Regions from separate parts of the Streptomyces sp. NPDC060209 genome, predicted to be linked through region 1. Evidence: predicted binding sites of a transcription regulator. Region 1 holds the regulator's gene; the other holds the start of a gene.
The links. Region 1 encodes HrcA, which represses chaperone genes, less so after heat shock. Its sites were predicted from a motif close to TTNGCACTCNGNNNNNCNGAGTGCNAA; they were not measured.
Positions count from the first base shown of each region.

Region 2: a site for HrcA is predicted at 2,177-2,203, ahead of groES (co-chaperone GroES). Genes of this name have one in related genera too.

Region 1 is NZ_JBHWZS010000311.1:213-9,492, forward strand. It holds gene dnaJ (molecular chaperone DnaJ) at 1-959, opposite strand, end outside; gene hrcA (heat-inducible transcriptional repressor HrcA) at 960-1,976, opposite strand; gene ACFWFI_RS36040 (MBL fold metallo-hydrolase) at 2,143-2,865, shown strand; gene ACFWFI_RS36045 (DUF3097 domain-containing protein) at 2,891-3,709, shown strand; gene ACFWFI_RS36050 (ABC transporter substrate-binding protein) at 3,830-6,715, shown strand; gene hemW (radical SAM family heme chaperone HemW) at 6,786-8,018, opposite strand; gene ACFWFI_RS36060 (SpoIIE family protein phosphatase) at 8,030-9,280, opposite strand, start outside.
Region 2 is NZ_JBHWZS010000103.1:122-19,284, forward strand. It holds gene groL (chaperonin GroEL) at 1-1,611, opposite strand, end outside; gene groES (co-chaperone GroES) at 1,713-2,021, opposite strand; gene ACFWFI_RS20705 (polysaccharide deacetylase family protein) at 2,358-3,311, opposite strand; gene ACFWFI_RS20710 (THUMP-like domain-containing protein) at 3,402-4,625, shown strand; gene ACFWFI_RS20715 (hypothetical protein) at 4,626-5,276, opposite strand; gene ACFWFI_RS20720 (DUF1876 domain-containing protein) at 5,334-5,606, opposite strand; gene ACFWFI_RS20725 (VOC family protein) at 5,682-6,146, opposite strand; gene ACFWFI_RS20730 (RNA polymerase sigma factor) at 6,219-7,460, opposite strand; gene ACFWFI_RS20735 (YciI family protein) at 7,538-7,894, opposite strand; gene ACFWFI_RS20740 (hypothetical protein) at 8,040-8,309, opposite strand; gene tsaD (tRNA (adenosine(37)-N6)-threonylcarbamoyltransferase complex transferase subunit TsaD) at 8,306-9,406, opposite strand; gene rimI (ribosomal protein S18-alanine N-acetyltransferase) at 9,406-9,897, opposite strand; gene tsaB (tRNA (adenosine(37)-N6)-threonylcarbamoyltransferase complex dimerization subunit type 1 TsaB) at 9,894-10,541, opposite strand; gene ACFWFI_RS20760 (hypothetical protein) at 10,711-11,268, shown strand; gene ACFWFI_RS20765 (hypothetical protein) at 11,280-11,465, opposite strand; gene ACFWFI_RS20770 (serine/threonine-protein kinase) at 11,612-13,699, opposite strand; gene ACFWFI_RS20775 (protein kinase domain-containing protein) at 13,723-15,894, opposite strand; gene ACFWFI_RS20780 (protein kinase family protein) at 15,900-16,844, opposite strand; gene tsaE (tRNA (adenosine(37)-N6)-threonylcarbamoyltransferase complex ATPase subunit type 1 TsaE) at 16,932-17,465, opposite strand; gene ACFWFI_RS20790 (alpha/beta fold hydrolase) at 17,485-18,708, opposite strand; gene alr (alanine racemase) at 18,762-19,163, opposite strand, start outside.

The sequences.
Region 1 (9,280 bases):
CCGCCACCGCGCAGGTGCGTGATGCCGCGCCCGTGCAGCGGGACCGACTGGCCGGACTGGGTGCCCGGCCGGATGTCGATCTCCTCCAGACCGTCGAGCGTCTCCAGCGGCACCTGGGTGCCCAGCGCCGCGGCGGTCATCGGGATGGTGACCGTGCAGTGCAGATCGTCGCCGCGGCGTTGGAACACGGCGTGCGACAGCTCGTGGATCTCGACGTACAGGTCGCCGGCGGGGCCGCCGCCGGGGCCGACCTCGCCCTCGCCCGCGAGCTGGATCCGGGTGCCGTTGTCGACACCGGCGGGGATCTTCACGGTGAGGGTGCGCCGCGAGCGGATGCGGCCGTCACCGGCGCACTCGGGGCACGGGGTCGGCACGACCGTGCCGAAGCCCTGGCACTGGGGGCAGGGCCGCGAGGTCATGACCTGGCCGAGGAAGGACCTGGTGACCTGGGAGACCTCGCCACGGCCGCGGCACATGTCACAGGTCTGCGCGGAGGTGCCGGGTGCGGCGCCCTCGCCACTGCAGGTCGTACAGACGACCGCGGTGTCGACCTGGATGTCCTTGGTCGTGCCGAAGGCCGCTTCGGAGAGGTCGATCTCCAGGCGGATCATCGCGTCCTGGCCGCGCCGGGTGCGCGAACGGGGTCCGCGCTGCGACGCCGTACCGAAGAACGCGTCCATGATGTCGGAGAAGTTGCCGAAGCCACCCTGTCCGAATCCGCCCGCGCCACCGCCGCCGGAGGCGGACAGCGGGTCGCCGCCGAGGTCGTAGACCTGCTTCTTCTGCGGGTCCGACAGCACCTCGTAAGCGGCGTTGATCTCCTTGAACCGCTCCTGGGTCTTCGGATCCGGGTTGACATCCGGGTGCAGCTCGCGTGCGAGCCGACGGAATGCCTTCTTGATCTCGTCCTGAGATGCGTCGCGGCGCACGCCGAGTACGGCGTAGTAGTCCGTGGCCACTTACGACTCCGCCAGGATCTGTCCGACGTAACGTGCCACTGCGCGTACCGCTCCCATCGTTCCGGGGTAGTCCATGCGGGTCGGTCCGACCACGCCGAGTTTGGCGACTGCCTCGTCGCCCGAACCGTAGCCGACCGCGACGACGGACGTGGAGTTGAGGCCCTCGTGGGCGTTCTCGTGCCCGATCCGTACGGTCATGCCCGAATCCGTTGCCTCACCGAGCAGCTTCAGCAGCACGACCTGCTCCTCCAATGCCTCCAGCACCGGCCGGATCATCACAGGGAAGTCGTGCCCGAAGCGGGTGAGGTTGGAGGTGCCGCCGATGATCAGCCGCTCCTCCGTCTCTTCGACCAGAGTCTCGAGAAGGACGGAGAGCACCGTCGACACGGTTCCCCGGTCCTCGGATTCGAAGGACTCCGGCAGGTCCTGCACCAGCCGCGGGACGTCCGCGAAGCGTCGTCCGACGACCCGGCTGTTCAGCCGGGCCCTCAGATCGGCCAGTGACGTGTCACCGAACGGTGCAGGGCAATCGATCATACGCTGTTCGACCCGGCCCGTGTCCGTGATCAGCACGAGCATCAGCCGGGCCGGAGCCAGCGACAGCAGCTCCACGTGCCGGACCGTCGACCGGGTCAGCGAGGGGTACTGCACGACGGCGACCTGTCTGGTCAGCTGGGCGAGCAGCCGGACCGTGCGGCTCACGACGTCGTCGAGGTCGACCGCGCCGTCGAGGAAATTCTGAATTGCCCGGCGCTCCGGCGACGACAGGGGCTTGACGCCCGCGAGCTTGTCGACGAAGAGCCGGTAGCCCTTGTCCGTCGGAATGCGCCCCGCACTCGTGTGCGGCTGAGCGATGAAACCCTCGTCCTCCAGTACCGCCATGTCGTTGCGGACAGTCGCCGGGGAGACCCCGAGGCTGTGCCGCTCCGTGAGCGCCTTGGAGCCGACGGGCTCCTCGGTGCCGACATAGTCCTGGACGATGGCGCGCAGCACTTCGAGTCTGCGTTCGCTGAGCACCGCGCACACCTCCAGCTGTGGTTCTTCGGCGTCTGCCTGGCACTCTGTGCGTTCGAGTGCCAGCAATCCCCCCCGGTCAGTGTACGGGGGCGGGGTGGGGCCGGGGCAAGGGCGACCGGCCATGCCGTCGCGGGACTGCGCAGGTCGTTGCCGATAGCGTCGCCGTATGGACGTCTCTTGGGAAGAGTTCGGCTGGGAGCGGTTGGGCAACGGTACGGGGCGGCGACGCCTGCCCGTCTGGGACGCGACGGCCGCGCTGGTGGCCGGGGCGGACGGCGTGCTGCTCTACGACACGGGTTCGACGCTCCGGGAGGGCGTCGAGCTGCGGACCCAGGCGGAGGGCCTGCTGGGCCGGAGGGTGACGCATATCGCACTGAGCCATCCGCACTTCGACCATGTGCTGGGCACCGCTGCCTTCTCCGGGGCGGAGGTCTACGGAGCGGTCGGCACGGCGGATCTGCTGGCGCGGGGGGCCGGGGAACTCCGCGCGGACGCGCTGCGGCACGGAATGAGTGAGGCGGACGCCACGGCGGCCACGGACGCGCTGGTGGCCCCGCGGCATCAGGTGAGCGGCGAGTGGACGCTCGACCTCGGCGACGGATTCCAGGTGCTGCTGGCCAATGTGGGCCCCGGTCACAGCGGTCACGATCTCGCGGTGCTGGTGCCGGGCTCCCCCGTCGTGGTGCTCTGCGGCGACCTGGTCGAGGAGTCCGGCGAACCGCAGGCGGGCCGGGACGCGGTCCCCACGCACTGGCCGGCCGCGCTGGACCGGCTCCTGGAGCTGGGCGGCGAGGACGCGCTGTACGTGCCGGGGCACGGGGCGGTCGTGGACGCGGCGTTCGTACGGGCACAGCGTGATCAACTGGCCGCCCGCTTCGGCGTGTCGTGAACGGGCCCCCGTTTATCGTCGTGCCATGCGCAGCTACCAGCCGGATCTGACTCCGCCGTGGAAGAAGTCCGCCCCCGCCCCCGAGGTACCCGCCGAGCCCGATCTGGTCGTCGAGGAGGCCGTCAGCGGCTTCTGCGGGGCGGTGATCCGCTGCGAGAGGACGGCCCAGGGACCGACGGTCACGCTGGAGGACCGCTTCGGCAAGCACCGGGTCTTCCCGATGGAGCCGCGCGGCTTCCTGCTGGAGGGCAGGGTCGTCACGCTCGTGCGCCCGTCGGCCGGCGGCCCGGTCCGCCCCTCACGTACGGCCTCCGGCTCGGTGGCGGTCCCCGGGGCGCGGGCACGGGTGGCGCGGGCGGGCCGGATCTATGTGGAGGGGCGGCACGACGCCGAACTCGTCGAGCGGGTCTGGGGCGACGACCTGCGCATCGAGGGCGTGGTGGTGGAGTACCTGGAGGGCGTCGACGACCTCCCGGCGATCGTGCGGGAGTTCGCGCCCGGTCCGGACGCCCGGCTCGGTGTCCTGGTCGACCATCTGGTGCCCGGTTCCAAGGAGTCCCGGATCGCCGCTCAGGTCACCGACGCGCACGTGTTGGTGGTGGGACATCCGTACATCGACGTCTGGGAGGCCGTGAAGCCGTCGTCCGTCGGCATCCCCGGGTGGCCGGTGGTACCGCGCGGCCAGGACTGGAAGACGGGCGTGTGCCGTGCGCTGGGCTGGCCGGAGAACACGGGCGCGGCCTGGCAGCACATCCTCTCGAAGGTCGGCTCGTACAAGGACCTGGAACCCCAACTTCTGGGCCGTGTCGAGGAATTGATCGACTTCGTCACCCTTCCTGCCTGATGTCCCGGGACCGTTGAGGAGGATCCGGTACCGATCCCCGTGAACACCTGCGCCGCACACTGACCATCCGTTATTGAGGGATGACGGCAGGGCCGGGCTCAGGGGAAGGCACGGGGGCGGATGACGCGCGAAGTGTGGCGGGACAGTGCGGAGAACGAGGCGGCCTCCGCCGTCTTCCACCTCATGCAGCAGCTGATCGACCAGTACCGGGTCAACCGGCCGGTGATGCCCCTGGTCGTGGCGCAGGCACAGGACGCTGCCGCCGGCCCGGAGATCGACGGCAGGGTCCAGCAGATCGTCTGCCAGGTCCACCGGGCGAACCAGCTGCGCCGGGTCCCGGTGAAACTCCTCGACGCCGGCGGCGCCACCCCGTACGAGGCGGCGCTGTCCATGGTCCGCACCCTCACCGAGCGGCCCTGGGAGACCCGGGGCGCCTCGCAGTACAAGCCCTTCACCTTTCCCCGCTCCCGGCTGCTCGCCGCCATCGAGCAGGCCACTGCGACGGTCGTCGCGCAGCCGGACTGGGGTGGTGCCCGTGAGCGCGACGAACGGATCCTGGAACAGCTGGGCAGCCTGCGCTGGCGGGCCAGCCGGTCGGGGCGCAACAACTGGTGGGACTCGCTCCGCGCCTCGGTCCGTCCGGAGACCTTCCTGGGGGCCGTCTTCATCGCCGTGCTCAGCGTGCTGCTGGGCGAGATCGGCTGGGTGCTGACCGCCCTGGTGGCGGCCGCGGCCCTGTTCGGCCTGGCGGTCGTGCGGCTGATGACGAGGGCTGCGCCGCCGCTGCTCTGGCTGCGCCCGGCCAGCCGATGGCTCGCGACCACGTCGTCCCTGGCGGCGTCGAGCACCGCGTATCCGTCCGACGGCTGGTCGCGTTTCTCCCCCAGCGGTTCCTGGCGAGTGATCCGGGCGCGGGCCGCCGCTGTCGCGGAGCGGGTGGCCGACGCGGGGGCCGGCGACGAGCACGCGCGCCAGTTCCACCTGGAACTGCGGGTCCAGGCGCTGCTGGAGGACCTGCTGGACAGCTACCGGGCGCACGCCCTGGACTGGCGGCGCAGCAAGCGCACCGTTCCGCCGGTGGTGTTCCTTCCCACGGCCACACAGGACAACGGCGGCGTCCTTCTGATCAACGCCATCAACAACGTGCGCTCGCGGCGCAGCGAGGTCGATCCGCTGCTGCTCCTGGCCTCCCTGCCGGCCGACCGGATCATGCGGCACACCCCGCCGCTGCCTCCGGAGCCGCCCGCGAACGCCGGCGCCGGCTCGGGAGCCCGCGCACGGTACGAGAGCTGGGTCGAGGACCTGAGCGTCGGCCAGGCTCCCGCGGCGGCCGTGTCGCTGGCCTGGGTGCTGCGGCTGCCCCTCCCCACCGAGCAGCTGACCCACGAGCACGCCTATCTCCAGCTCGTCACCCACCGGGTCCGGCGGACCTGGGCCTGGTGGGTGATGTCGGGCAGGACCGTCACGCTCGTGCTGGTCGGCGCGCTGCTGGGGACCTTCCTGTGGAGCCAGCACTGGAAGGAGACGTACTGCTACGGCCCGCTCGTCGGCCGCAGCACGGACGCGGTCAGAGTGGCCGGTCCCGGGGGCACCAAGGAGTGCGTCGGGGTGGCGACCGCCTCCGAGGTGCGCTTCGCCGAGGGGAACGCCCTGCAGCTGAACGGGGTGGGCAAGGGCGTCACCTTCGAGCGGATCGAACAGGCGATACGGGAGCAGAACGCGGGGATCCAGCCGGACGCGCCGCACGTCACCGTCGTCTACGCGGGCCCGCTCACCGGCACCGACACGAACAAGGAGGACACCCGCAAGGGCTTGGAGGAGCTGACCGGCGTCTACCTCCACCAGCGGTTCGTCAACGACACGGCGAATCGTTCCGTCAAGCTCCGGGTCCTGACGGCCAACGGCGGCCAGGACATGCTGCGGCAGACGACGGCGGTCAAGAAGATCATCGAGGTCGCCCGGCGGGACTCCTCCGTCGTAGGCGTGGTGGGCCTCGGCCGGAACACCACGGACAGCGCGAAGGCCACCGGACTCCTCCAGCGCGCCGGACTGCCCGTGGTGGACACCACGAACTCCGGCAGCGACCTGGCCCGCGAGTTCCCGAACTACTTCGGCCTCGCCGCGACCGACGAGGAGCAGGCGGACGCCGTCGGGCTGATCGCCGGCCAGCTGGCGGACCGGCTGGACGATCCGCAGGCCGTCGTCCTGTCCAGGAAGGTGGGCAACGAGGACAAGGACCGCTACACCACCGAGCAGCGCAGGGTCGGCCTGGAGATGCTGAAGGAATCCGGCTTCGCCCTGGCCGCCGACACCCGGTACTCCTTGTCCAAGGACGGCGGATCGGCCAATCTCGACGCGCCCCTGCACTCGATCTGCGGGGCGGAGCGCGTACCCGACGCCCTGTACTTCGCCGGCCGGGTCGAGGACGTCAACACACTGATGTCCGGACTCGGGCAGACGGCCGGCTGCTCGGACAAGGCCATCACGGTCTTCACCGGCGACGACCTGGCCAAAGCGCGTTTCGACGACTCGACGAAGCTCGCGGACAAGGTCACGCTCTACTACGGCGCGCTCGCGCCGATGAGCCAGGGCGGCGGCCGGGCGTTCTACGAGGACTCCCGCAAGACGCTGGAGTCGCTGCTCCCCGAAGGGCAGCAGCTGCCCGCTCTGCCGAAGGAGCGCCCGTACGAGGACCAGATGTTCGCCAGCGGGCAGATCGTCATCTCCTACCAGGCGACGGCGGCCCTCTACGCCGCGGCGACCCGCAGCGACACTCCGCAGAGCGCGGCGGAGACCTGGGCGACGCTGTACTCGGTGGCCCTGCACGACATGCCGACCGGGACCATCACCTTCCGGGGGACGACTCCCTACGCCGACCAGAAGGTGCACGGCCTGAACGTCGTCGAGGTCACGCGCCCGGGGCCGGACGCGCGGAGCCGCATCGTGTGCGGCCGGGCGGCGGGTGGCGGGGCGGCGCTCACCCGTGCGGACTGTCCGGTGCCCTGAGGGCTCTCCAGGGGCCGTAGAAGCCTCCCCCTGCGCGGCCCTTCGAGGGTGCACGGGCCGGTGCGGGGCCTCAGTCCACCAGGTCCCGCACCACGGCGTCGGCCAGCAGCCGGCCCCGCAGTGTGAGGACCGCGCGTCCCTCACCGTAAGGTCCGGGCTCCAGCAGCCCGTCCGTCACCGCGCGGCCGGCCGCCGCGAGGCCCGCGGGGGCGAGCAGTGAAAGCGGGCAGCCCTCGACGAGCCGCAGCTCCAGCAGAATGCGCTCGACCCGCCGGTCCTCGTCGCCGAGCACCTCGCGGCCGGCCCCGGGCGAGCGGCCCTCGGCCAGGGCCTGCGCGTAGGCCCCGGGGTGCTTGACGTTCCACCAGCGCACCCCGCCGACGTGGCTGTGCGCCCCCGGTCCGGCGCCCCACCAGTCGGCCCCGCGCCAGTACAGCTCGTTGTGCAGGCAGCGGCCCTCGGGCGTACGGGACCAGTTCGACACCTCGTACCAGGAGAAGCCCGCGGCCGCCATCGCCTCGTCGGCGATCAGATAGCGGTCGGCGTGGACGTCGTCGTCCGTCATCGGGACCTCGCCCCGTCGGATACGGCGGGCGAGCTGGGTCCCCTCCTCGACGATCAGCGCGTACGCCGACACATGGTCGGGCCCGGCGCCGATCGCCGCTTCCAGGGAGGCCCGCCAGTCGTCGTCGGACTCACCCGGTGTCCCGTAGATCAGGTCGAGATTGACGTGTTCGAAGCCGGCCTCACGGGCCTCGGCGACACAGGCCTCGGGCCTGCCGGGCGTGTGGGTACGGTCCAGGACCTTCAGGACGTGCTGCCGGGCGCTCTGCATGCCGAAGGAGACACGGTTGAAGCCGCCCTCCCGCAGCGCCGCGAGATACGCCGGATCGACGGATTCCGGATTGGCCTCCGTGGTGATCTCCGCGTCCTCCGCCAGCCCGAACTCCTCACGGATCGCCGCGAGCATCCGGACGAGGTCCGCGGCGGGCAGCAGCGTCGGCGTACCGCCTCCGACGAAGACCGTGCGGACCGGACGGGGGTCGTCGCCGAGCACCTTGCGGGCCTGGCGGACCTCCTCGACCAGATGGGCCGCGTAGTTGTCCCGGGACGCCAGGGCGCCGCCGGAACCGCGCAGCTCGGTCGCGGTGTAGGTGTTGAAGTCGCAGTAGCCGCAGCGGGTGGCGCAGTAGGGCACGTGCAGGTAGAAGCCGAGCGGCCGGCCGGCGGCGCCTTCCAGGGCATGGCGGGGCAGCGCCCCGTCGTCGGGCACGGGCTCACCATCGGGCAGTACGGAAGGCATACCGTCCATTGTCACTCGCCGGCGGAGCTGTCCCGCACATCCGCGTGTCCGTCGACCTGGATCACCATCAGGGCCAGGTCGTCGTCGGGCGGGCGCTCGGCGAAGGCGTGGACGGCCCGCTTGATCCGGTCGGCTATCCCGGCGGCCGGAAGCCCCGCGCAGCCCGCCAGGACCTTCGCGAGGCCGTCGCCGTCGTCGAACATCAGCCGCCCCGAGCGCCGCTCCGTCACCCCGTCGGTGACGCAGAGGAGGCTGTCACCCGGTGCCAGGTCGAAGCTCTGGCTGCCGTACGCCACATCCTCGACGACTCCGAGCAGCACCTGCGGCTCGGCGGCGGGGCGTACGGAGCCGTCGGGTCGCAGCAGGAGCGGGAGCGGATGGCCGGCGCTCGCCACCGTGCAGCGCACACCGCCGTCCGGGAGTGGCACGAGGTCGCCGTACAGCAGGGAGAGGAAGCGGGACTGGTAGCCGTCCTGGATCTGCTCGCCGCCCTGGAGCTGCTGACCGCCCGCCGCCGCGACCATGAGGGCGGCGGCCTCGGCCGCCTCCATGGCGTCGTCCAGGAGGAGCCGGTTGAGCCGGTCGAGGACCTCTCCGACGCGGAAGCCCTCCCGGGACAGCAGGCGCAGCCAGGGCCGGGCGAGGCCGGTGACGACGGCGGCCTCGGGGCCGCTGCCCTGGACGTCTCCGAGCACGAAGCACCAGCGGCCGCCGGGGCACGGGAAGAGGTCGTAGAAGTCGCCTCCGACCACGCCGTCGTCCCCCGGCTCGTACACCAGGGCACTGGTGACTCCGGGTATCTCGGCGACCTTGCTGGGCAGCAGGCCGCGCTGCAGGATGCGGCTGATGGTGGCCTGGCGGGTGTAGGCGCGGGCGGCGCCCACGGCGAGGCCCACCCGGCGTACGAAGTCCGCGAGGAGGGCGGCGACCGCGTCGGGAATGTGGTCGGCGCCCTCGCGGCCCACGAGGACGGCGCCGAGGGTGCGGCCGCCCGAGATGATGCGGTGGGCGAGCGCGGCGCCCGTCCCGTCCCCGCGCGCCGCCGCGGCGCCTCCCGGCCACGGCATGGGTACGGGGCCGGTACCGACGCTTCCGGGTAAGCGGAGCGGCTCCTTCTCCAGCGCGGGGCGCAGCAGCGCGGTCCGCGCCTCGTCGCTGTGCCAGACACCCGCCAGCCTGGGAACGGCCGCCGGGCCGCCGCCCTCGCTCTCCAGCCATATCGCACACCAGTCGGCGAGCCGTGGCACCAGGAGCCGGCCCGC
Region 2 (19,163 bases), on a different contig from region 1:
GTGGCCGCCGTGGCCGGCGTCGGCCTCGTCCTCGGCCGGCTTCTCGACGACCAGGGTCTCGGTCGTGAGCAGCAGCGACGCGATGGACGCGGCGTTCTCCAGGGCGGAGCGGGTGACCTTGACCGGGTCGATGACGCCGGCCTTCACCAGGTCGCCGTACTCACCGGTCGCGGCGTTGAAGCCCTGACCCTTTTCGAGCTCGGAGACCTTCGAGGTGATGACGTAGCCCTCGAGGCCCGCGTTCTCGGCGATCCAGCGGAGCGGCTCGACGGCGGCGCGGCGCACGACCGCGACACCCGTGGCCTCGTCGCCGGTCTTGCCGAGGTTGCCCTCGAGGACCTTGACGGCGTGGACCAGAGCGGAGCCACCACCGGAGACGATGCCCTCCTCGACCGCGGCGCGGGTCGCGGAGATGGCGTCCTCCAGACGGTGCTTCTTCTCCTTGAGCTCCACCTCGGTGGCGGCACCGACACGGATCACGCACACGCCGCCGGCCAGCTTCGCGAGGCGCTCCTGGAGCTTCTCGCGGTCCCAGTCGGAGTCCGTGGACTCGATCTCGGCCTTGATCTGGTTGACGCGGCCCTTGACGTCGGCGGAGTCGCCGCCGCCGTCGACGATGGTCGTGTCGTCCTTGGAGACGGTGACGCGGCGGGCGGTGCCCAGCACGTCCAGACCGGCCTGGTCGAGCTTGAGGCCGACCTCCTCGGCGATGACGGTCGCACCGGTGAGGGTGGCGATGTCGCCGAGCATGGCCTTGCGGCGGTCACCGAAGCCGGGGGCCTTCACCGCGACGGCGTTGAAGGTGCCACGGATCTTGTTGACGACGAGGGTGGAGAGCGCCTCGCCCTCGACGTCCTCGGCGATGATCAGCAGCGGCTTCGAGGCACCGGCCTGGATGACCTTCTCCAGGAGCGGGAGCAGCTCCTGGATGGAGCCGATCTTGCCCTGGTGGATCAGGATGTACGGGTCGTCGAGGACGGCCTCCATACGCTCCTGGTCGGTCACCATGTACGGGGACAGGTAACCCTTGTCGAAGGCCATGCCCTCGGTGAACTCGAGGTCCAGACCGAAGGTGTTGGACTCCTCGACGGTGATGACACCGTCCTTGCCGACCTTGTCCATCGCGTCCGCGATGAGCTCGCCGACCTGCGGGTCCTGCGCGGAGAGCGCGGCCACGGCGGCGATGTCGGCCTTGTCGTCGATCGGGCGGGCGGTCGCGAGGAGGTCCTCGGACACGGCCTTCACGGCGGCGTCGATGCCCTTCTTCAGGGCGGCCGGGGACGCGCCCGCGGCGACGTTGCGCAGGCCTTCGCGGACGAGGGCCTGGGCGAGCACGGTGGCGGTGGTGGTGCCGTCACCAGCTACGTCGTTGGTCTTGGTCGCCACCTCCTTCACCAGCTGGGCACCGAGGTTCTCGTACGGGTCGTCGAGCTCGACCTCGCGCGCGATGGTGACACCGTCGTTGGTGATGGTGGGAGCGCCGAACTTCTTGTCGATGACGACGTTGCGGCCCTTCGGGCCGATCGTCACCTTCACCGTGTCGGCAAGCTTGTTGACGCCGCGCTCAAGGGCGCGACGGGCGTCCTCGTCGAACTTCAGAATCTTCGCCATGGGCTGTTTTCTTCCCTCTCAAAACGAACTGCGCCCCTCGCCGCCCGGCTAGTTATTTCGCAGGGGGCCAGGGGCGCAGAACAGAAGCAAACGTGGGTGAATTACTTCTCGACGATCGCGAGGACGTCGCGCGCCGAGAGGACGAGGTACTCCTCGCCGTTGTACTTCACCTCGGTGCCGCCGTACTTGCTGTACAGAACGACGTCGCCGGTCTTGACGTCGAGCGGAAGGCGCTCGCCGTTCTCGAAGCGGCCCGGGCCCACGGCCAGGACGACGCCCTCCTGGGGCTTCTCCTTCGCGGTGTCCGGAATGACCAGGCCGGAAGCCGTGGTCTGCTCGGCGTCGAGCGGCTGGACCACAATGCGGTCCTCGAGCGGCTTGATCGCAACCTTGGAGCTGGTGGTCGACACGATCCGGTCTCCCCCTTCGGAGATCTCACGGGGTTTAACAGTCTGTGGTGTGGCGACCAGGTCGATCCGTCGTCGCGGGTGCCGGACCTGCCCTGTCGCGCGGTAGTGCTGGCACTCTCCCTTGGGGAGTGCCAGCACTGAGACTATGACCGCGATTAGCACTCGGTCAAGCGGAGTGCCAATTCACCACCCTCGCGTGGCGCCGTTGGACCGGCGCACGCCCGGACAACGCGGGAGACCGCCGCGGTGTTCCGGCCGCGGGACGGGGACGCTGCGGACGGGGCGGACGGCCCGTCACACCGTCCGCACCCGCGCCCCGCACCGGACGCAGTCACCTCAGACGTAGTCCTCCAGCCTGGCCACGGCGTACCCCTTGTCCGTGACCGTCTCCATGACGCGGCGGATCATGTCGGTCATGGACCCCTTCCAGTCCTCGGACCCCCGGAAGTGGGTGAGGATGATGTCGCCGGGATGCAGGTCCTGGTCCCACTCCCGCCACTCCATGTGGTCGGGGAACGCCTCGGCCGCCCACAGGGGCACGGCCTTGATGCCGCAGGACGCGGCGATGCGCAGGGTGTCGCCGTTGTAGTTGCCGTACGGCGGCCGGAAGAGGGTGGGCCGCTTCCCGAAGTACTTCCCGAGCTTGTCCTGCTCGCCGCAGATCTCCCGCCGCTGGTCGGCCTTCGAAAGCCCCGGAAGGTAGCGGTGGTTGAGCGTGTGGTTGTTGAGGGTGACGCCCCGGGCCTGCATGTCCTTGAAGTAGCCGTAGTCGTCACTCACCACGTAGTCGGTGAGGAAGGCGCTGTACGGGATCTTCAGCTCGGTCATCATCCGCAGCAGCTCGGGATCCTTCTCCGCCCCGTCGTCCATCGTCAGGAAGACGATCCGCTCCTTGGTGGGCACGGTGGTGAAGACCGGCGGCAGCTTCTCCCCGCCCTCCACCTCGAACCCCTCACGGGTGGTGATGCGCGGCTTCACGGCGGGTGGCGCTGGGGCGACGAGCGGCACCTTCGCCAGACCCCACTTCTTCGCGACGGCGACGCGGGCGGCCTGCTCCCGCTTCAGCCGCTCGGCCTTGGCCTTGACCTTGGCCTCGGCCGCGGCGGGACCCGCCTGCGCGGCGGCGGCCCCCGGCTGCCCGGCGGCCGGCTTCCGCAAGCCGCCGGCCCCTTCGTCCTTACCGTCGGCGCACCCGGAGGCGGCGGCGCCGATCAACAGGGCGGCCAGGACCGCACAGGCCGTTCTGTGACGCTTCGTGGCGAATTTTTCTTTTTGTCGTACTAGCTGCATGGCGCCGCATCCTGCCACCGGGATATCGGCCGCCCGCCGCGACACCTCCGGCGGACCCGCCGCGTCCCCCGGCTGGCTCACAATGGATTCGTGAACGCCCTTCCCCCCGCCGATCAGGCCGACCCCGCCGACCCTCTCGCCGCCTTCGCCGCCCTGCGCTCCCCCGAGGGCGCGGCGCTACTGGACGAGCTGCGCGACCACGACCCCGCACGGGAACTGGCGACCGCGACCCGGCTCCGCCGCACGCATCCCGCCGCCCTGGTGTCGGCGGCGCTCGGTCAGGCGCGGCTGCGGCAGCGCGCGGTGGCGAAGTTCGGGGCGGCGGACGCGTACCGCATGTTCTTCACCCCCGACGGCGTGGAACAGGCGACCCGCACCTCGGTCGCCGGCTACCGCGCGGAGCGGTTCGCGGAGCTCGGCGTGCGGAGCGTGGCCGACCTGTGCTGCGGAATCGGAGGCGACGCGATCGCCCTTGCCCGGGCGGGCATCTCGGTCCTGGCCGTGGACCGCGATCCGCTCACCGCCCAGGTCGCCCGCGCCAACGCCGAGGCGCTCGGCCTCCAGGACCTCGTCGAGGTCCGGTGCGCCGACGTCACCGAGATCGACACCTCCCCGTACGACGCCGTCTTCGTCGACCCGGCGCGGCGCGGCGGACGGGGCAGGATCTTCGACCCCGAGGCCTACTCACCGCCGCTCTCCTGGGCGACCGGGGCCGCGCTCAAGGCGCCCCGCGCCGCGCTGAAGATCGCCCCCGGCGTGCCGCACGAGGCGATCGGCCCGCAGGCCGAGGCCGAGTGGATCTCGGACGGCGGCGATGTGAAGGAGGCCGTGCTCTGGTTCGGCGAGGGCTTCACCCCCGGCGCCTTCCGGGCCACGCTGCTCCCGTCCCGCACGACCCTCGTCTCCGACGGCCCGCTCCCCGCCCCGCCGGTCGGCCCCGTCGGCCGGTATCTGCACGAGCCGGACGGCGCCGTCATCCGCGCCCACCTGGTGGCCCGCGTCGTGGAACGGTGCGGTGGCAGGCTGATCGACGAGACGATCGCGTATGTCACGAGCGACACTCCGTACGAATCCGACGCCACGGCCGCGTACGAGATCACCGATCAGCTGCCCTTCAACATGAAGAAGCTGAAAGCGCTGCTGAGGGAGCGTCAGGTCGGTGTCCTGACCGTCAAGAAGCGCGGCTCGGCGGTCGAACCGGAGGAGCTTCGCCGGAAGATGAAGCTCCAGGGGCCGCACGCCGCCACCGTCATCCTGACCCGGGTGGCCGGCGCCCCGACGATGCTGATCGGGCAGCCGGTGAAGCGGCCCTGATCAGCCGTCGACCGTGACCGGCGGGCCCGTCGGCGCCCCGACGAGTACCCGCAGCACCCAGCGGCGGTGGGCGAACGCCTTGACGATTCCGGTCAGTCCGGTCAGCCAGGCGAGGAAGCCGAGCCCCATCAGCCAGGCCACCAGGCCGTACGTCTCCTGGCCCGCCCTGGCGGTCCCCGGGACGCCAACGCAGGCGAACAGGCCCGCCGCGCAGAGCGTGAAGGACAGCAGCAGCCAGGCGAGGCTCGCCCGTGGCCTGCGCAGGGGCACGTCACCCACGGGATCGCGGTCCAGCCCGCCCCACGCCACGAGGAGCCGGTGGACGCGCAGGTCCCTGGCCACGCCGACGGCCAGGAGGGCGCCCGCGGGGATCAGCACGGCGGCGCCGGCGGCGAGACAGATGACCCCCGGGATCACACCCAGGCTGTCGTAGGCGTCCTCGAACATGAGGAACGCCGATCCCACCAGGGACCAGCCGAGTGCGGCGATCCCCGCCCACATCCACAGGATTCCGAGCCGCGTGGGCCCGATGAACATCTTCACGAGCTCGCCGAGAACCACCGCCCGGTCCCTCAACAGGGCGTCGCGGTCGGGCCATGTACGTATCTCCACTGGCGGGGGCGGAGGCGGAAGCGGTGAACGGCTGGGCATGGCCCAGACATTACCGAGTCCGCGCGCCGCCCTCCGGCGGTGGAACGGTTCGGGGAATCAGGTCAGCGGGTACGACGTCCGGCCGGACGCCTCGTCGATCTCGTCGTGCGCCTTGGTGAGCAGCCTCATCGCCAGTTCGTTGAGCGCGCGTGCCCCGGCGATCTCCTCCCCCACCCGCGGCTGCTGCGAGTCGGAGGGGTGGCGGCTGGCGTAGCCGTGGGCCCGCACTTCGGTCCCGTCACTCAGCCGCACCATCGCGGCCGCACGGGTCCGGTGGGTGTCCTCCTCGAATTCCAGCTCGACATGCCATCCGACGGCGGTCTCCATCATCACGGTCACCTCCCGGGAGTCCTGTTTCCAGGGTGCGCCCGTTCCCCCGCCCGCGCACGGCGTGCGCTGCGCGCCTCAGGCGTCCAGCAGGGCCCGCACGTCCAGCTTCCGCATGCCCATCATCGCCTTCATCGCCCGGCCGGCCCTGGCCCGGTCGGGGCCGCCGAGCAGCTCGGGCAGCGCACGCGGGACGATCTGCCAGGACAGGCCGTACTTGTCCTTCAGCCACCCGCACATGCTCTCCTCACCCTCCTCGGTGAACTTCGCCCACAGCCTGTCGACCTCCTCCTGGTCCACACAGTCCACGCTCAGCGAGACGGCCTCGCTGAAGCGGAAATGAGGGCCGCCGTTGAGGCCGAGGTACTCCTGGCCCGCGAGCACGAAGTCCACCGTCAGGACCGATCCGGTCTCCCCCGGCGCCGCGTCCAGGTTGTGGGTGACGTCGACGATGCGGGAGTCCCCGCCGAAGACCGAGACGTAGAACTCCGCGGCCTCCTGGGCCTGGTCGTCGAACCACAGACAGGGCCTGATCTTCTGCATGGTCTCTCTCCTCCACTCCGCGCGGTGCGTCACGGGACGCTGTGCAAGGTAGACCGCCGCAGCGCCCGGAACTCATCGGGACACGCGCCCGGCACGTGCGAGCAGCAGTTCCCGCTCCCGTGCGTTACGGGTCAGCTCCGACGCCCGTACGAAAGCGGCTCGTGCCTCCTCGCCCCGCCCCAGCCGCTCCAGCAGGTCACCGCGCACACTCGGCAGCAGGTGGTACCCCGAGAGTGCCGGATCGTCCACCAGTGCGTCGGTCAGGGCGAGACCCGCCTCCGGTCCCTCGGTCATCGACACGGCCACCGCGCGGTTCAGCTCCACCACCGGCGACGGGGCGGCCCTGGCGAGGTGCCCGTAGAGGGTGGCGATCGTCGGCCAGTCGGTGTCGGAGTAGCGCAGGGCGCGGGCGTGGCAGGCGGCGATCGCGGCCTGCAGCGTGTACGGCCCCGGGGCGCCGCCCAGCGCGTGTGCCCGTTCCAGAGCCGCGAAACCCCGTCGGATCAGCAACTGGTCCCAGCGGGCCCGGTTCTGATCCGCCAGCAGGAGGGGCGTGCCGTCCGCGCCCGTCCTGGCGCGGGTACGGGACGCCTGCAGTTCCAGGAGGGCCGCCAGCCCGTGGACCTCCGGCTCCCCGTCCATCAGACCCGCCAGCAGCCGCGCGAGCCGCAGGGCGTCCTCGCAGAGCGCGGGGCGCAGCCAGTCGTCGCCCGCGGTGGCCGCGTACCCCTCGTTGAAGATCAGGTAGACGACGTCGAGCACGGAGCCGAGCCGTGCGGAACGCTCCGGCCCCGACGGCACCTCGAAGGGCACCCCCGCACGGCCGAGGGTCCGCTTGGCGCGGACGATGCGCTGGGCGACAGCGGATTCCGTGGCCAGGAACGCGCGGGAGATCTCGTCGGTGCTCAGGCCGCCGAGCAGCCGCAGGGTGAGGGCGACACGCGCCTCGGTGGAGAGCACCGGATGGCACGAGGTGAAGATCAGCCGGAGCAGGTCGTCGTCGATGGCGTCCGGGTCGGCCACCCCGGGCGGCGGCACGTCCTCCAGTGCCCGGCCGGCCTCGGCCAGCTTGCGGGCGTAGGTCTCCTTGCGGCGTACGAGATCGATCGCCCGGTGTTTCGCGGTGGCCATGAGCCAGGCTCCGGGCCGGTCGGGGACGCCCGTCCTCGGCCACTGCTCCAGGGCGGCGACCAGTGCGTCCTGGGCGATCTCCTCGGCGATTCCGACGTCCCGCACGATGCGCGCCGTTCCGGCGATGATCCTGGCCGACTCGATCCGGTACACGGTCTCGACGGCGCTGCTCGTTGCTGTCACGGACACCCATCAGAGCAGCCGGGGGCGGGCGCGGCAAGGATCCGCCGCCCCGCCCCGGACGCTGTCCGCCGTCCCCGTCAGCCTTCGGCGATCTCCCGGATCTCGGAGGTGATCGTCCAGTACGGCTCGTGGACCGCGAGGAAGCGCTTGGTCCATTCCAGGATCTCGGCCTTGTCCTTGGCCTGGATGAGGGCGTAGCCCCCGATGACTTCCTTCGTCTCGGTGAACGGCCCGTCGGTGACGGTGAACTCGCCGTCGGACCAGGTGACCCTGGTGCCTTCGGAGGTCGGGGTGAGACCCGCGGTGTCCAGCAGGACACCTGCCTTGGTCATCTCCTCGATGAGCGCCCCCATGCGCTCCATCAGCGCCGGGCTGGGGCCCTCGGCCGGGGCGTTCCTCTCGTCGATCCGGACCATCGTCAGATAGCGCGGCATGGTGTCTCCTCGGACTCCGGAAGCGGGGCTGTTCCCCGCCTCTCACCCATGCGTCGAACGGGAGGGGCCCGGATCGACACGTCCGGGAAAATCTTTCAGGATTCTTTTCCGGGAGGCATCCCGTCCGGCGCTCCCCGGTCCCGGATCAGCCGCCCGCCGGGCCGAGGGACTCGAAGCGCCACCGGTGGACCGCGCGGGTGATCAGCCCGGCGTCCGGCTCCGGCAGCTCCGGCAGCTCGTCGTCGTAGGCGGCGTCCCACCAGGTCAGCACGAGCACCCGGTCCTGCGGGGCGCGCAGCAGCTCGCTGCGCAGCGGCTCCCGGGCCAGCTCGGCCGTCCGGGCCCTGGCCCACTCCAGCAGCTCCGTGCCCCGGCCCTCGGCGGCGCGGGCCTCCCACATCAGGGCGACGGTCATGAGTAGAGGTTGTCCTTGCTGATCTCGTGCACGTGGTCGTGGTCGTGGCTGTGAGCGCCCGGCACGTGGGTCTCCGTGACCGGCAGCGAGGAGTCCGCGGAGAGCTCCCAGTCCGACACCGGGCGGTTGCGCGCCACCATCTCCGCGCCGAGCGCGGCGACCATGGCGCCGTTGTCGGTGCACAGCCCCGGCCGGGGGACCCGCAGGCGGATCCCGGCCTTCTCGCACCGCTCCTCGGCGAGCGCCCGGAGCCGCGAGTTGGCCGCGACGCCACCACCGATCATCAGGTGGTCGACACCCTCGTCCTTGCAGGCCCGGACGGCCTTGCGGGTGAGGACGTCCACGACGGCCTCCTGGAACGACGCCGCCACGTCCCGTACGGGAACCTCCTCGCCCGCCGCGCGCTTCGCCTCGATCCAGCGCGCCACGGACGTCTTGAGCCCGGAGAAGGAGAAGTCGTACGCGGGATCGCGCGAGCCGCTCAGCCCGCGCGGGAAGGCGATCGCCTTCGGGTCGCCCTCCCTGGCCAGCCGGTCGATGACCGGGCCTCCGGGAAAACCGAGGTCCAGCACCCGGGCGATCTTGTCGAAGGCCTCGCCCGCCGCGTCGTCGATGGTCGCGCCCAGCGGCCGTACGTCGTTCGTGATGTCCGGGGCCAGCAGCAGCGAGGAGTGCCCGCCGCTCACCAGGAGCGCCATCGTCGGCTCGGGCAGCGGGCCGTGCTCCAGCTGGTCGACGCAGATGTGCGAGGCCAGGTGGTTCACCCCGTAGAGCGGCTTGTTCAGGGCGTACGCGTACGCCTTGGCCGCCGAGACGCCGACGAGCAGCGCCCCGGCGAGCCCGGGGCCGGCCGTGACCGCGATGCCGTCGAGGTCGCGGGCACTGATCCCTGCGTCCTTCAGGGCGCGCTCGATGGTGGGGACCATCGACTCCAGGTGGGCGCGGGAGGCGATCTCCGGGACGACACCGCCGAAGCGGGCGTGCGTGTCGACGCTGGAAGCGACGGCGTCGGCGAGGAGCGTCGTCCCGCGCACGATGCCGACACCGGTCTCGTCGCAGGAGGTCTCGATACCGAGTACGAGCGGTTCGTCAGCCATCAGTCTGTCTCTGTTCCTTGTACGGTCAGGCGCATGACGAGTGCGTCGATGTTGCCCGGCTGGTAGTAGCCACGGCGGAAGCCGATGGGTTCGAAGCCGAAGCGTTCGTAGAGCTTCTGGGCGCGGGTGTTGTCGACACGGACCTCCAGGAGCACGGCGGTGCACTCGAAGGCGGTGGCGTGCCGGAGCAGGTCGGTCAGAAGGTCGGAGCCGAGGCCGCCGCCCCACTGGCCGCGGCTGACCGCGATCGTCTGGACGTCGGCGAGGTCGCCGGCCGAGGCCAGACCCGCGTAACCGACGATCCGGCCGTCGGCGGGGTCCTCGGCCACGACGTAGCGGTGGGTGGCGCGGGGCCCGCGGGCGCGGGCCAGTTCGGACCAGAACATGCCGGCCGACCAGGCGTCGTCGGGGAACAGCTCGTGTTCCAGCTCCAGCACCGGCTCGATGTCCCACCAGCGCATCTCGCGGAGCACAGCGGTCGCGGTGGTCACTTGGGTGTGACCACCTTGTAGTTCTTCGGCACCTGGGCGTCGGGCCTGCGCAGATAGAGCGGCTGCGGCGGCAGCAGCGCGGCGCCGGCGGCCAGGCGTTCGGCGGCGAGGGCGGCGAGCGCGCCGGCGGAGACGTGTTCCGGGCCCCGGGCGTCCGGGAAGGCCTCGGGGTAGAGCAGCGCGCCGGCACCGGCGACGGGCAGTCCGGCGAGCCGTTCCGCGATGTCGGCGGGCCGGTCGACGGAGGGTTCGCCGTCCCGGGTACGGAAGTCCTCGTACCGCGCCCAGTAGACCTCCTTGCGGCGCGCGTCGGTCGCGACGGCGAAGGGGCCTTCGAGGCCGTCCAGACCGGCGGCGTGAGCGAGGGCGTCGAGCGTGCACACCCCGTGCACCGGAACGGAGAGGGCGGAACCGAAGGTCGCGGCGGTGACCAGGCCGACGCGCAGCCCGGTGTACGGGCCGGGGCCGACCCCGACGGCCACGTCGGTCACGGCGTCGAGCTTCACCCCGGCCTCGGCGAGGACCCGGTCGACGGCGGGCAGAAGAAGCTCCCCGTGCCTCCGGGCATCGACCTGGCCGGTCTCGGCGACGACGGAGGTCCCGTCGTGAAGGGCGACGGTGACGGCGGGGGTGGCGGTATCCATGGCAAGCAGCAGCACACAAACAGCCTACGGCTCCGCCGACTCGGCCACGGCAGCCAGTACAGCGTCCCGGTCTCCCCTCCCGCTGCTGGTACCGTCGCCGGGTATACGCGTGTACGACGTAAATGCTTGTACGACATGCGACGGACGGCATGTGAAAGGGGACCTCACGGTGGCAAGGGGCAGCTCGGGAATCGTGGCCGGGCTCACTGCCGCGGCGGTGGCCGCGGTCTGTTTCCTCGCCTACCAGGCGTCGGCGAACGCGCCCGACACGGTCGCCGTCCCCTCGGCCGAGGTCTCCAAGCCTGCGGCGGCCCCCACCGAGAAGCCCGAGCCCCCGAAGGAGCCGCTCGCGGTCCCCGAGGACTCCGACGCGGGGGCCCGCGTCGTGTACGCGCTGAAGGACCGCCGGGTGTGGCTGGTGGACGACGAGGAGAAGGCTCTCCGGACGTTCGCCGTCATGCCGAGCTCCGTGAACCCGCTGCCCGGCGTGTACCGGGTGACCTCGCGCTCCGGCAGCATCAAGGGCTCGGACGGCGTCCTGATCGAGCACGTGGTGCGCTTCGCGGACGTCGACGACGTGGCCGTGGGCTTCAGCGCCGCCCAGGACGGCTCGATGGAGAGCCCCGACCCCACGATGAAGACCGGCGGGGTGCGGATGAAGCGGGCCGACGGCGACGTGCTGTGGACGTTCGCCACGGTCGGTGTGAAGGTCGTCGTCGTCCCCTGAGGGCTGGGGCGCTAGGCGGCGTCACGCCCCGCCGACAGCTGCTCCTCGTCGGCGTCGGGCCGTTCACTGCGTGGCGGCGTCGAGACCGCCGACGCGGCGGCGCAGGACGCCAGCAGGTCCTTCATCGACACCGTAGAGGCCGACGGCTGCTCCACCGGCGGCGACTGCGGCTCCACGTCACGCTCGGGTGTCGGCATACACGCCTCCTCGGGCTTCGGTGAACGACATGGCCAGGTCAATAATTAGGTAGACCTAACCAGGTCCTTCCCATGGGACCACGTCCGCGGCCCCGCACGCAACACTTACCGACGACCTGTCGGAAAGAGCGGGCCCGGGCCGCCCCTCAGAACACCGGCAGCGCCGTCAGCGAGTCACCGTCCATGACGAAGACCCGGTTGGCGTCGGCGGTGAGCCAGTAGCGATCGGTGTTCTTGATGACGGGAAACACCCACGGTTCGCGATCCTCGGCCAGATCGATCACGTTGACCCCGCCCCCCGTGTCGTTCACCGCGACCGACCAGAAGCCGTCGCCCTGGACGATGAGCGGGCTCGGCGGGTCGCACCTCAGCAGGCCCTCCTGGACCCAATCGGTCGGCTGTCCGTCCTCGGTGCCCAGGCGTCGGGGGTATCCGAGGACCGCCGCGTACACGTGTGTGCCGTGCACCGTGGGAGAGCCCCACGCAGGCGTGATGCCGGACACCTCGGGGTTGTCCGCGACCCAGCGCTCCTTGCCGTCGCCCGCGTTCACGGCCCGCAGGTGCTCGCCGCTCACGAAGACGGCGCCCTCGGCGGTCGCCAGCCCGGGCCGCCCCTCGCCCTGGTCGGGCAGCTTCCACGCCGTGCCGCCGTCATCGGTCCGGACCGCGACGACGGTGCCGCCCGCTGCGGCGACCACCAGGCGCCCGGCCACCGTCACACCGCGTGGCCCGGGCTTCGCGCCGAGTCCGGATCCGGCGTCGACGGACCAGCGCACCTTGCCGTCCGCCCGGCCGATGCTCCGCAGGCGGCCGTCGCCCGTGACCACGTACACCGCTTCGTCGTCCGCCGCCAGGACCCAGGAGGCATCCACGGCGGCGGTCCACTTCGGTTCGCCCGTCGAGGCGACGAAGGTGCGCAGGACGCCCTCGCCGTCCGCCGCGGCCACCAGTCGCCCGGAGAGCGACACGTATCGGCGCGCGGCCTCCGTGCCGGGTGCCGACCAGCGGAGTCCACCGTCGACGACGCCGCGCGCCGCGATGCCCCCGCCGGGGGCACCGACCACGATGACGTCGCGCACCGGCAGCGGCGCGGGGGTGTCGTCACCGAACACCGAGGTGTGGGTCCATATCGGTTCGGGCGTCTCGCCGTAGACGTAGTCGCCCTCCTCCGCGGACAGGACCGGTGCCTTCGGAGTCTTCACGGCCGGCGGGATACCGAAGGGGTCCGGGCGGTCACGACCGTGCAGCCACAGAGCGGTTCCCCCGCCCACGGCGGCGAGCGCGCCGCCGACGCCGAGCGCGGTCAGCAGGCGGCGCCGCGGCACAGCACGGCCCGTACCCACGTCGACCGACGTGGTGAGGTCGTGGAGGCTGCGCCGACGAGCCGAGACGTCCCGCGCGAGGGGGCCGTGGCGCCAGGCGCGTTCCGCGCCGCGCGGCGGATCGAAGGCCGTGGTCATCGCGTCCGTGGAGGGACGCTGCGCGGGATCCTTGGCGAAGCACGGGGCGATCAGATGCCGGAGCGCTGCCGGCACCCCGTCCAGGCGCGGCTCGCCGTGGACGACTTCGTACTGCACGGCGGCGACGTGCGGGCCGTCGTACGCGCGTCGGCCGCTCGCCGCGTACACGAGCACCGCGCCGAGTGAGAAGACGTCGGCGGCCGGACCGACACGGTGACCGAGCACCTGTTCGGGGGCTCCGTAGCCGGGCGTCACCGGGACCTGTCCGGTCAGGGTCAGCGTGAGGCCGTGCTCGGGGCGCGCGATCCCGAAGTCGATGATCCGCGGGCCGGTGGCGGTGAGCACGATGTTGCCGGGCTTCACGTCGCGGTGCACGAGGCCTGCGGCGTGGATGTCCCGCAGTCCGCGTGCCACCGCCACGGCGAGGGCGCGTACGGCCGGTTCGTCGAGCGGGCCGTACGCGCCGACCGCTTCCTCGAGGGTCGGCCCTACCAGGAACTCGGTCGCGATCCAGGGCCGCCCGCCCTCGGTCCTGCTGTCGATGACCCTGGCCACGCCGTCGCTGCCGACCGCCTGCGCCATGAGGGCCTCGCGGACGAAGCGCCGGGCGAGATCGGGGTCGTGGGCGAGGTGCGAGTGCAGCACCTTCACCGCGGCGACAGTCCCTCCGCCGTCCCGGCCGACGTACACCTTGCCCATGCCGCCCTCGCCGAGGATCCCGAGGATGCGGTAGGGACCGAGCCGGATCGGGTCTCCGGTAGTCAGGGGTTTCATGTTCCGCGACGCTTCCCGTGCAGTCAGAGGAGTGGGTATCCGGCGGTATAGGCGTCGCCCTGGGCGATGAGCCGCTCGGCGGGTCCGTGGGCGAAGTACCGGCCGCGAGCGGCCTTGAGCGGTTGGGCGGCCGCGCCGGTACGGAGGTCTGCGGCGGTGAGGCCGGTGGCGGACTCGCTGTACACGTAGGCGGTTCCCACCGTGGGCGGTGCGTCGGCCTCCGCGCCCGCCTGGCCCGTCTGCGTCCACGCGGCCTTGCCGCTACCGGCGTGGACCGCGACGACGCCTCGGCCCTTCTCCACCGCGTAGACGACGCCGTCCTTGACCGCCGGCGGGCCGTGGACGGCTCCCGGGCGGTCTCCTTCGTGGCGCCAGGCCTCGGCGCCGTCCGCCAGTCGCCGTGCGACGAGACCGTCCGACGCGAGGTACACGTGTTGTGCGTCGACCGCGGTCCGGGCATGGCCCGAGGCCGGGCCCTCCCCGTCGAGCGGGGTGTCCCACAGCGGTGCGCCGGTGCGGGCGTCCCGGACGGTGAGGCTCAGCCCGCCGTCCGCCGCCTGCTGGACGAGGACCAGGTGGTCTCCCTCGCGCCGGCCGGACAGGAAGTGGAAGCGCTCGGACCGGTCCGGCCTGGCGGGGAGCGGGCGGGTCCACAGCACGTCGCTCGTCCCGCTGTCGAGCGCGAAGAGGAACCAGGACTGGTCCTTGCGGAACCCCTCGGTCGAGTAGGGCCCCACCCCGCCCACTCCGTAGACGACGGCTTCCGTGGCGCAGAGCAGCTGGTTCTGGTGCATGCGCCCCCGGAGGTTCGTGAGACGGGCGACCGTCGGACCGGCGGTCCCCGTGTCCGTCTCGACGATGCGGACGGCGAGCGGAGCCTCTTCGTCCAGGGCGTAGTCGACGGTGTACACCCGCTTGCCGTCCGTGGTGGTCTGGTGGAAGAGGAGTACGTCCTGCTCCGTCCAGAGGGATCGGCCCGTACGCGGGTCCACGGCCTGCAGCGTGCTGGCGCTCGACGCCACGAGGACGGCGTCCTCCAGCAGAAGCGGGGCCGACGGCACTTCGGGGTCGATCCCGTAGTCGGATCCGACCTGCCAGAGCATGTCCGACGCGGGGCTCTTCGACACGGTGGGGATGTTCTTCCGGCCAGGACTTTCCCGCCCGAACCACGCCCACGCACCCGTCCCGGCCGCCGCCAGAGCCAGCAGGGAGCCGCCGCCCGCGGCCAGAACCCCGCGGCGGGACGGCCGGACGGTGGTTCGCGCGGCCGTGTCCGGGAGGGCCTCCGCGTCCGCCGGTGCCGTGCGGCGGGGCATCACGGCGAACACCGCCGAGGCGCGCCGGGCGATGCCGGTGAGGACTGCATCGGGCAGGTGATCCGAGAACTCCCCTGCGGGGGGCTCCAGCCAGGCCGCGAGCTCGGTGGCGGAGGGCCGGTCCGCCGGGACCTTGCTGAGGGCCCTGGCCAGGACCGGCAGCAGTGCCGCGGGAACACCCGTGAGGTCGGGCTCCGCGTAGCGGACCCGGTAGAGGAGGTCGGCGGGCTGCCCGGCCCCGAAGGGCCCACGGCCCGTGGCCGCGTAGGTGAGCACCCCGGCGAGGGCGAACACGTCACCGGCCGCGGTGTGCTCGTGGCCGGTCGCCTGTTCCGGGGACATGAAGGCGGGAGTGCCCGCAGCCGCTCCGGTCCGCGTGAGGCGGTCGTCCCCGTCGGCGCGGGCGATGCCGAAGTCGATGACCTTGGGCCCGTCGACGGTGAGCATGATGTTGGACGGCTTGAGGTCACGGTGGACGACGTCCGAGTGATGAAGCTGGGTCAGTGCCGCGCACAGCAGAGCCCCGAGCGCCCGTACCGCCGGCTCCGGGAGGGCGCCGCACACGGAGACCGCGTCGTCGAGTCCCGGCCCCAGCACGTACTCGGTCGCCAGCCAGGGGATGTCGGCCGACGGATCGGCGTCGAAGACCCGGGCCCCGTGGACCGGGCCGATGATCCGGGCCGCGTCGGTCTCCAGTCGGAAGCGGCTGCGGAACACCGGATCCGCGGCCAGGTGGGCGTGCATCGTCTTGAGGGCCACGGTCCGGCCGTCCGCCGAGCGGGCCAGATAGACCGTCCCCATGCCTCCGCCTCCGAGGCGGGCGACCGGGCGGTATCCGCCGAACCGGGAGGGGTCGTCGTGGGTGAGTGCGGAGAACATGGCCGTCAGTCCAGACCGTCGGTTGTGAGCCGCGGGCGATCTCCGCGGACCGGCGCGGGCCCGGAGGGCTCCGCCGCGAGTACGGTGGCCGCCGCCCTGGCGAGGGACACGGCCACCCTGGGAGGGAGAGCGGCGGCGAAAGGGGCGTCGAGCACCGTGGCCTGCCGGCCGCCCACCGCGGGTGCGGCGCGACCGGGACCCACGGCGAACGCGGCCGCCAGCTCCGCCGCTGCCGGGCGTTGCGCGGGGTCGCGGGCGAGGCACGCGGTGATCACGGCGCGCAGCCCTTCGGGGATCTCCTCGCGCTGCGGCACGGTGTGGCCGGTGCTCGCGTACGAGAGCACCGCTCCGATCCCGTGGACGTCCCCGAGCGGACGCGGTCTGCCGCCCGTCATCTGCTCCGGCGGCAGGCTTCCGTGGTCGATGCCCGGGATGTTCCCGCGGTGCTGCCCGTCCGCCCCGGCGGAGCGCACCGCCCCGAATCCGGCCAGCCGGATCCCGCTCGGGGTCACCAGGACCGCGGACGGGGACAGCCCTGCGTGGATCACACCCTGGGCGTGCGCCGCTCCCAGCGAAGAGGCCAGCGCCGTGCCGAGGGCGCGCACGAACGGCTCCGGCAGCGGGCCCCGCTGGGCCGTGAGCGCGTCGGGGAGCGAGAGCGCCACGTCATGGGGCGCCGCGTACCAGGGGGCGGCCGCCGTGCCTCCCACCTCGTCCACCGGGAGGAAGCCGGGAACGGACAGGTCGCGGGCCTGTCGTGCTTCGGCGGCCCACCGAGCGGGGTCCGCGCCGGTGCGCGGAAGGCAGACGAGCACGGTCCGGTCGCCGTCGGCGCTCCGCGCGATGTACCGGGGCTCCGGGAGAACGCCGGGGCCGCTCCCCGTGTCGAACCGGCCCAGGACCGTGTACGGGCCGATCCGGACAGGGTCGTCCCCCCGCAGGTGTTGCATGCGTGCGTCCCCCGTGTTCGCGCCGGCCGGGGCCAACCCTACTCAGGCGCCGCCGGACGGGTCACGGCACCTCCACGAGGAGGAGCATCAGGCCCCCGTCAGCTCCGCGCCCAGCCCCGCCCAGCGCTCGCCGATGCCCACCAGGGTCACCGTGCGGCGTTCGTCGTCCGTGTCGCCGACGGCGCGGTCGATCACCACCCGCAGCCGGTCCTCCGACAGCTCCTCGACCTTGCCGTCGCCCCACTCCACGACGATCACCGATTCCGGCAGCGACACGTCGAGGTCCAGGTCCTCCATCTCGTCGAGGCCGCCGCCCAGGCGGTACGCGTCGACGTGGACCAGTGCGGGGCCCTCGCCCAGCGGCGGATGGACCCGGGCGATCACGAAGGTCGGCGAGGTGACGGCACCGCGTACCCCGAGGCCCTCACCGAGGCCCCGGGTCAGGGTGGTCTTGCCCGCGCCGAGCTCTCCGGTGAGCATCACCAGGTCGCCGGGGGCCAGCACACCGGCGATCCGGCGGCCCAGCTCCTTCATCTCTTCGGGGGACTCGACGGCGATGTCCAGGGTGACGGTGCCCGGTGCGACGGTGTCGGCCACCGGGCCGTTGTGCGCTGCTTCCATGCCGACCAACGGTAGAGGATCAGCGCGCCTCGGCCGGAACGGCTCCGATCCGCACCAGCAGGTCCGCGAGCCGGTCGGTCACCGTCTCCGGATGTTCCAGCATCACCAGATGCCCGGCGTCCGGCACGATGACCAGCTCCGCGTCCGGAAGCTCGTCCGCGATGGCCTCACTGTGCGAACTGGGCGTCACGAGGTCCTTGTCACCGGCCAGGATCAGCACCGGAATCCCGAGGAAGGCGGGCAGGGCCCCGCTCTTGTCGTGTTCGGTGAAGGCCGGATAGAACTCGGCGACCACATCGATCGGGGTCGACTCGATGAGCCGCTCCGCGAACCGCGCGACCGCCGGGTCCACGTCCCGCGATCCGAACGAGTAGCGCTTGATCAGTCCCGCGAACAGGTCGGCTGTCGCCCGCCGGCCTCGCTCCACCAGCTCCGTCTGCGAGCCGAGCGCCTTGAGCACCCCGGGCAGCACCCGGCGCACCGCGTTCACGCCCGCCACCGGCAGCCCGAAATTCACCTCGCCGAGCTTGCCGCTCGACGTCCCGACGAACGCGACCGCGGCCACCCGGTCGCGGATCAGCTCCGGATACCGGTCGGCGAGCGCCATCATCGTCATGCCTCCCATGGAGTGCCCGACCAGCACCAGCGGGCCCTCGGGAGCCGCCGCGTCGAGGACCGCCTTGAGATCACGGCCCAGCTGGTCGATGCCGACCGGCACGCCCTCGGCCTGCGCCCTGCCCCGCTCGGAGCGGCCGTGGCTGCGCTGGTCCCAGTGGACCGTGCGGACCAGGCCGCGCAGCGCGGCGCGCTGGAAGTGCCAGGAGTCCTGGCCGAGGCAGTAGCCATGGCTGAAGACGACGGTCAGAGGCGCGGGGTCCTTGCTCCCGAAGAGCCTGCGCCTGCGCGATCCGGAGCCCGCGGGGGCACTCCCGGAGCGCGCGCCGGAACGGCTCGTACCGCCGTCCGGTTCGATCTCGTCGACCTCGTAGTACAGCTCGGTGCCGTCGTCCGCGACCGCCCGGCCGGGCAGCCCCCGCAGGGAGCCGTACGGGCCGGAGGCGTCCAGCGCGAGGCGGGCCTTCTTGCGCATGCCCCGGCCCACGGTGAGCCGCTCGACGGCGACGCCCGCGGCCGCGCCCGCGGCGATGACGCCTATCGCCGCCCCGGCGACGCCCGCCCGGCGCCAGCCGGCCGCCGCGACGGCCGCCGTCGCCACCACGTCCTCCGCGCTGGTCTCGCTCACCGTGCCGTGCTCCTTCGTCGTCGTCGGATCATGATCCTGGCCGGGCCGGGGCCTCAGCCCCGGCCGGAGTCCTCGTGGAGATGGACGCGCGGGACGCGTGCGCCGATGCGCGTGACGATCTCGTACGCGATCGTGTCCGCCGCCTGCGCCCAGTCCTCCGCGCTCGGCTCGCCCCGGTCCCCCGGCCCGAACAGCACCGCTTCGGCGCCCGCCTCCAGGACGTCTCCCCCGAGATCGACCACGAACTGGTCCATCGCGACCCGGCCGGCGATCCTGCGGACGGCGCCTCCGACGAGGACGGGGCCCCGGCCCGAGGCATGGCGCGGGATGCCGTCCGCGTAGCCGACCGGCACCAGGGCGAGCGTGGTCTCGGCGGAGGTCGTGTAGTGGTGTCCGTAGCTGATGCCGTGGCCCGGAGGGACCTGCTTGACGAGCGCGACGGAGGCGGCGAGCGT